DNA from 3 places in the Streptomyces sp. NPDC090499 genome. Region 1 is predicted to be linked to each of the others. Evidence: riboswitches for the same ligand, from Rfam matches in the RefSeq annotation. Region 1 holds a riboswitch; each other region holds the start of a gene.
What was found. A riboswitch is a leader RNA that binds a small molecule or an ion and turns the genes downstream of it on or off. The one in region 1 is predicted to bind cyclic di-AMP.

Region 1 (2,255 bases):
TGCGGCCAGGGCGCGCAGGTGTACGACGCCGGAGCGGACCGGCTGCTGTGGTCGGTCACCCTGGACCGGGAGCTGGCGGAGACGGCACTCGGCAAGATCGAGGCCGAGGTCGGCCAGGTGTACGCGGCGGTCGACCAGGACGGTGTGGACGGGCTCACGCTCATCGAGCCGGGCTATCTGATGCCCCATCCCACACTGCCCGCGCTGCGCGTCGCCCGGCGCGACGACCTGTGGTGCGCGCCCATCAGCAAGGTGCTGCTGCGCCACCACACCCTGTCCGACGACGAACTGGCCACGACCGCCCGCTCGGTCGTCGGATCGCTGGCTACGGTCACGATGTCGGGGCCGGGCACCGTCGAACTGCAGCCGTGCGGCGTGACCAAGGCGACCGGGCTCGCGCTGGCCGCCGACCGGCTGGGGCTGAGCCCCGGGCGGGCCATCGCCTTCGGCGACATGCCCAACGACATCCCGATGTTCGAGTGGGCGGCCCACGGGGTGGCGATGGCCAACGCCCACCCCGAACTCAGGGCGATGGCGGACGAGATCACCACGTCGAACGAGGACGACGGCATCGCCGTCGTCCTCGAAAGACTCTTCGACTGAAGCGGGACGTCGATCAGTACGCGCCGTGCACGTTGTCGATCGAGCCGTACCGCGCGGCGGCGTAGTTGCAGGCGGCGGTGATGTTCGCGACCGGGTCGTAGACGTCGAACGACGTGCCGTCCACGTGGTACGTCTTGAACGTCGGGTCGATCACCTGGAGCAGGCCCTTGGAGGGGATGCCGGCGGCCGCGTTGGAGTCCCAGAGGTTGATGGCCTGCGGGTTGCCGGAGGACTCCCGCATCACGTTGCGGTAGATGCCGTTGTAGGTGCCCGGGATCTTCTTCTCCGCCATGATCGCGAGCGACTCGCGGATCCAGCCGTCGAGGTTGTTCGGGTACCCGGCGAGGGTCGTCGAGGCCGTCGTGGTGGTGGAGGAGGCGGCGGACGCGGTCGTCGCCCCGATGAGCGGGAGGGCGAGGACGGCGGCGCCGGTGCCGACGACGGCGAGTCGGCGGACGATGTCGTTACGGCGGGGACGGCGGTGCTGAGCGGCTGCAGGCATGGCGAGGTTCCTCTCCGTCGCCTGCGAGGTGAGCTGTCGGGTTCGGGCCCGGGGAGTGCCCGGCCGCACCGCCCGAAGGCGATACGACTTCACCCCTAGCCGTTCCGGAACGACGTCTGTTCTCTGACGTCGGTCGCCCGGTCCGGCGACTTACCTGGGTCCCCCGCTCCTGCCATGCGAATGAACTCGTCGATGGGTCACTACGGGCGGCGGCAGGATTCGGCGTCCGCCCGGCGAGCCGGAACGTATGCGAGAGCACATGTCCGAAACAAGAGCCTGATTCACACAACATGCCGATTGACCTTGATCTGCGCCGCATGAGGCGCTTGATCCTTTGCGGTTGCCAACCCTCAACTGGCCCACAGGGAAAGGGGAGAGAGGGTCGCCTAACAGCCTTTGCCGTGTCCGGGTCCACGTGACCTACTTCACGAATACGCAATGGCGGCAAATCGGGCATGTGGGACTAGTGGAATCCGCCTTTTTCCTGGTTCGGCGGAATACCGCCAGGCTCGTATTCGTTTGAATTGCACTCGCCGATGTCCTTATATGGATGATTAGAGAGATTAGTCCGAATTGATGGCCTCTGGGGCTGCTGGCCGATGCGGGTCGGGCGAGGAGGGTGGGTGCGTGCCGCTGGCCGGGCTCAACGGCGCAGGTGAGGCGGCCGGTTGGTGGGTCCGGGCGCGGAGAGTGCGTCGAGGGTCGATGTGCGGGCGCGTGATTCTCGTCACGTCGGGGAGGGTGCCGGGGGGCGGGGATCGCCGGTGGGTGTGTCCATCGTGAGGACGGAACCTCCCCTGTGGTGCCAGTCGTTGACATGGCGGCGGCCCGAGTGGGAACCCGGGCGTGTGTTGTCCCTGCGGGCCGGCAGAGGTGCTGCGGGCACCGTGTGCGGATAGGGATGCCGTTCCGTCGGCCGACGGGGTGACGGTCAGGGGGAGCACGCATCCAGGAGTCGCAGGCCGAAGGGTGCATGCCGAGCGGCGCAGACCGAGGGGTGCGGGTCGGCGGAATGCGGAGGTCGTCGTGCGAGGTCCCGTGGAGGAAGGGTGTATGGATGGATACGGGATGCCGCCGTTCGTGCATCGGGTGCCCCTGTCCGCTCGGGCGGACGGAGGAGAGTGCGCCCGGACGGGTGGCGACGTCGGCC
Region 2 (2,255 bases), on a different contig from region 1:
CGCCGAACAGGTGCACCAGGACCTGGAGCGGGACCTGGTCCTGGACGCGCCGCAGGCGCTGGCGTACGGGCTGGTGGACCGGGTGGTGCCCACCCGCCGGTCCCTGCCCGGCCTGCCGGACGCGGGGTGAGCGGCCGATGCTGCCACCGGAGCTTCCGCCGCTGCCGGCGCTGACCCGCGCCGAGGGCGAGCTGATCGACCGTTATCTGGACGTGGTGGATCTGCTGGGCCGGATCAATCCGGCGCGGAACGAGGACACCTACCGCGGGCTGCGCGCCGCGCAGGCGCTGGTGCGCGCGGCGTCCGAGCTGCGTGACGCGCTCGCCCTGATGCATCTGCGGGGCGAGACGGAGCTTCACGGGGACACGCTGGCACGTGCGTTGCGGGTGCTCGACGGCGAGCGCCGGACCGCTCGCGTCGCGCTCCCGCCCGACTGCGTAGGTTGACACCCGCCGGACTCCGGTCCGGCCCGTCGACGGCGCGGGCGGGCCGGAGCCGAAACGACCCAAAGGGGTTACCGCCGTTCGGCGGAGCGTGGCGTGGTTTTACCCGACCGCGGAAGCCGCTCAGGTTGCCTGCGCGGGGGTGCCCGCGGGCGGCTTCCGCGCAGGTCCGGGGCTACGCAGGGCAGTTGACGGAGAATCGAACAGAAGGCTGTCCACCCGAACGGGTGGGTGGTGAGTAACCCCACAAATCCCCGATTCCGTTGGGATTTTCGGACACGCGTGAGTGAAGATCCCTGTCTGACGACAAGCCCCCGCCACAGCGGCGGGGCGGTCCGGGCGGACGCCGAGTCCTGCCGCCGCCCGGATTGACCCGTCGACAGAAGTGCATCGGCAGGAGTGGAGGACCCAAGCACGACGGGTCGCCGGCACGGTCACGCCATGACCGGGCCGAGCAGCCCTTGGGGTGAAGCCGTGGTGACACGGCCGGGCAACTTCGCCAGCCCGAATCCGACAGGTCATCCTTCACAGGCGGCTGACGAAGGGTTGCGCATGACTGCGCTCAATCGTGTTCCGTCGCTGATGGCCCGGGCCGGTACGGCCTCGGCGCTGACCATCGCCGCCGTGGGCGGCTCGATCGTGATACCGGGTGTCGCCTCCGACGCCTCGGCCGCCACGATGGCGACGAAGGCACTTCAGGTCGCCGCCTCGAAGAAGGGCTCGCCCTACAGGTGGGGCGCCACCGGACCGAACAGGTTCGACTGCTCCGGGCTGACGCTGTACTCGTTCAAGAAGGCGGGCAAGAAGCTGCCTCGTACGGCTGCCCAGCAGTACAACAAGACCCGTCACATCTCGGCCGGCAACCGCAAGGCCGGGGACCTGGTCTTCTTCCACTCGGGGTCCAGCGTGTACCACGTCGGCATCTATGCCGGGAAGGGAAAGATCTGGCACGCCCCGAAGACCGGGGACGTGGTCAGGCTCCAGAAGATCTGGACGCGCAGCGTCTGGTACGGCCGGGTCAGCTGACCCGTTCCCACGACGGCCGGCCGGCAGGGGCTCGGGGCTACGGCTCCTGCTGGCCGGCCGCCGTGACGGTGCCCGCCGGGACCGTCCAGGGCAGTTCGATGGAGACGGTCTTGCCGCCCTCCCGGGTGGGGCGCACCCGGAGCTTGCCGCCGCACTCGGCGGTCAGCCAGCGGATGATGACCATGCCGCGTCCGTTGTCCTGCTGGACCGCGGCGGGGAGTCTCTTCGGGAAGCGCGGATGACTGTCCGTGACGCCGATGCACAGCTGCTCGTCCCGGTCGAGCACGAGGTCCACCGTGAAGGTGGGTGACTGCCCGAAGGTGTGCTGCACGGCGTTGGTGGCGAGTTCGGAGACGATGAGGCGGACGGTGTCCGCGGTCTCCGTCTCCCGTGGCAGCCCCCACTCCGCGAGGGTGTCCAGCACGTAGGAGCGGGCGGCGGAGACCGAGGCGGGATCGCTCGGCAGAGTGACGGATGCTTCCAGGTGGTCTGCCATGGCGACGTCGTCCCTTTCCTCGGGACCGGAGTCCGACACGGAGCGGATGGTTCGAGTACGGTCCCGGACTGGTGCTTCTTCGCCAGACTGCCATTACCGGGCCGGTCACGGGGAGCGATCCACCAAGATATGCATATATCTGTCGCTCGAAGCGGTGAACTCTGCGACCTCAGACCGTATTTGGGCGGCTCGGAAGGAGTAAGGAGTAGCCCATGCAGAACGGTCCCGCGGTACGCCGCCGGAAACTGGGCGCCGAACTGCGCACACTGCGCACCGGCGCCGGCCTCACG
Region 3 (2,255 bases), on a different contig from region 1:
GGAACGCGCCCGCGTCGGCCGGGGTCGGCATCGGGAACGAGCCCGTGGCGCCCGGCGTCATGATGCGGAAGGAGCCGGTGTCCCCCGGGGCCGGAGCCTGGGCGGCGCCCGCGTCCATGACGGGCGCGGTCTGGTAGGTTCCGCCGCCCGAGCCGCCCGGGGTCATGACACGGAAGCCGCCCGCGTCCGCCGCGGCCCGGGTCGGGGCACTGTCGGAACCCCCCGGGGTCATGATGCGGAAGGTACCGGTGTCCGACGGGGACACGATCGGGATACCGCCCGTCTCGGTCACCGCCGGGAGCGCGCGGGTGGCGGCGGAGGAGCCGCTGCCGGTGCGCTGGTTCGGTATGCCGACGGGGGGCGCCTGCCAGGGCTGCACCGGGGCCTGCGCTTCGGGCGTCGGCCAGGGGCTGGACGACGGTGCAACGGCCTGGGCGACAGGGGCCGGGGCAGGGACCGCGTCGAGGGCGGCGATCGCGCGCTGCCCGGTGCGCTGGGACAGCACCTCGCGCGCCTTGGCGAGCTTGAGCTGGTTCCTGGTCTTCGAAGCACCCGGCGTCGGCCGCTGCGGCCCGGCGGCAGGCAGCGCCCTGGGCGCACCCGAGGGTCCCGCGGGCAGCGCCGCGGCGGGCCCCGCCGTCAACTCCAGCCTCGGACGCGCCGGCAGCTCGCGGACGACCTCGATCTCGCTCTGCGCCGACGGCCCCGCGGTCAGCTCCAGCCGGGCCGGGCCGGAGTCCTCCAGCTGGCCGAGCAGGTCCGCTGCCATGGCGCTGACAGGCCGGCGCGGCCCGGGGCGGGCGGGCTGCCGGTCGGTGGGCAGCGCGGCCGGCACGCTCGGCCCCAGTCTCGAGCGCGCCCCTTCGAACCACTCCCGGGCGATGTTGTCGAGGCCCGGGTCGTCACGACGGGTCCGTTTGAACAGCGGGACGCCGCGTGAGCGCGAGCCCCCGCTCATCGCACGGGTGGCGTTGTAGTTCCCGGTGGCGTTCTCGGCCTGGTCGTAGAGGCTGTCGATCCGCTGTCGAACCTCGTCACGGCTCTCGGGCGCCATTGAGGGGTCGTGCTCCTTCCGTACTCCGCCTACCGGGTTAGCTGTCGGGTTCGGGCGGTCGAGTCCGGAAGGCATGCCCTACGGCCTTTGCCCTTGCGGACGGCGGCCGATTCACCCCAGTGGTCGGTTGGGTCCCCGGCTCCGGACCAGCCCCTGAGGGGCACCGGACTCGGCGGAGGCCGCGCGGCCCGACGGGATTCGCCGGGGGGAGCCGAGCGGCTTGCCCGTCAACTTAGCCAACTTGTGTCACTCGTGTGAAGGTTGAAGTGGCTAATGTCCGATACGTATTTGTGATGTTCGTCGTAGCGTTCGGAACTCGACCGTACGGAACGGCATTTCGCGCGCATCCAGTGCATTCGCAGGGTCACCGGAGCGTTGCCGTGGGTCGCGTTCCCCCGCTTCCGGGGCGCCCGCTTTCTGTGAGGTCACCGTGAATTCCCGGGACTGTTGAACACGGCGGCGCCGCGGGCCGTATAGGGCCGGGGATTTCCATGCCCGGCCGCCCACGACATGCAGGGGAACGACCTTGAGACGCAACAGGCGCAGACGCCCGACCGGCGCACAACGCGCGACCTTCGCAGCGGTCGCCCTGATGCTCGGCGGCGGAGGACTGGTCGCGGTGAACGTCTATGCCTCGGCCACCGAGAACGGTGACGGCCAGGGGCAGGTCGCCACCGGCCAGGTGCTGTCCGCGCCCACGATCTACTGCCCCGACGTCGGCAGCCGGCTGACGGCGGTGCCCGACGGCGCCCGGGCGGACGTCGACCGTGAACTCGCCCAGATGGACCAGCAGGTCGCCGCCGCCTACCAGCAACTCACCCAGTCCGCGGCCGAGATCGAGGAGAACCCCGGCTTCGCCGGCCAGACGATCATCGACCCGCTGAAGGCGAAGCGGTCCGAGTCGCTCCAGCGCATCGCCGACGCCATCGGCCGCGAGGGAGACCGGCCGCAGGGCCTCGACGACCTCGCCGCCTGCACCCTGCGCTCCTCGAACCAGGGCGCCGGGCAGTCGGCGGCCCCCCAGGGCAGCGCCACGCCGAGCCAGAGCGGCCAGGGCAGCGCCGCGCCGAGCCAGGGCACCGGGGCGGGCGGCCAGGGCGGCAACGGACCGGTCGCCTCCGACTACGCGGACATCACCTCGGTCCAGCCGAACGTCACCACCCCGGCCGAGCAGTCCGGCGGCTCCACCGGCACCTTCGGC

Region 2: another riboswitch for cyclic di-AMP. It lies ahead of ACIQVL_RS19735 (C40 family peptidase); the one in region 1 lies ahead of ACIQVL_RS14650 (transglycosylase SLT domain-containing protein).
Region 3: another riboswitch for cyclic di-AMP. It lies ahead of ACIQVL_RS29140 (C40 family peptidase); the one in region 1 lies ahead of ACIQVL_RS14650 (transglycosylase SLT domain-containing protein).

The regions. Positions count from the first base shown of each region.
Region 1 is NZ_JBIVXP010000003.1:581,765-584,019, reverse strand. It holds gene ACIQVL_RS14655 (HAD family hydrolase) at 1-603, shown strand, start outside; gene ACIQVL_RS14650 (transglycosylase SLT domain-containing protein) at 617-1,105, opposite strand; cyclic di-AMP (ydaO/yuaA leader) riboswitch at 1,111-1,307, opposite strand.
Region 2 is NZ_JBIVXP010000005.1:98,565-100,819, reverse strand. It holds gene ACIQVL_RS19745 (ATP-dependent Clp protease proteolytic subunit) at 1-130, shown strand, start outside; gene ACIQVL_RS19740 (hypothetical protein) at 138-446, shown strand; cyclic di-AMP (ydaO/yuaA leader) riboswitch at 808-992, shown strand; gene ACIQVL_RS19735 (C40 family peptidase) at 996-1,469, shown strand; gene ACIQVL_RS19730 (ATP-binding protein) at 1,507-1,965, opposite strand; gene ACIQVL_RS19725 (helix-turn-helix domain-containing protein) at 2,178-2,255, shown strand, end outside.
Region 3 is NZ_JBIVXP010000008.1:344,950-347,204, forward strand. It holds gene ACIQVL_RS29140 (C40 family peptidase) at 1-1,054, opposite strand, end outside; cyclic di-AMP (ydaO/yuaA leader) riboswitch at 1,065-1,239, opposite strand; gene ACIQVL_RS29145 (DUF1996 domain-containing protein) at 1,647-2,255, shown strand, end outside.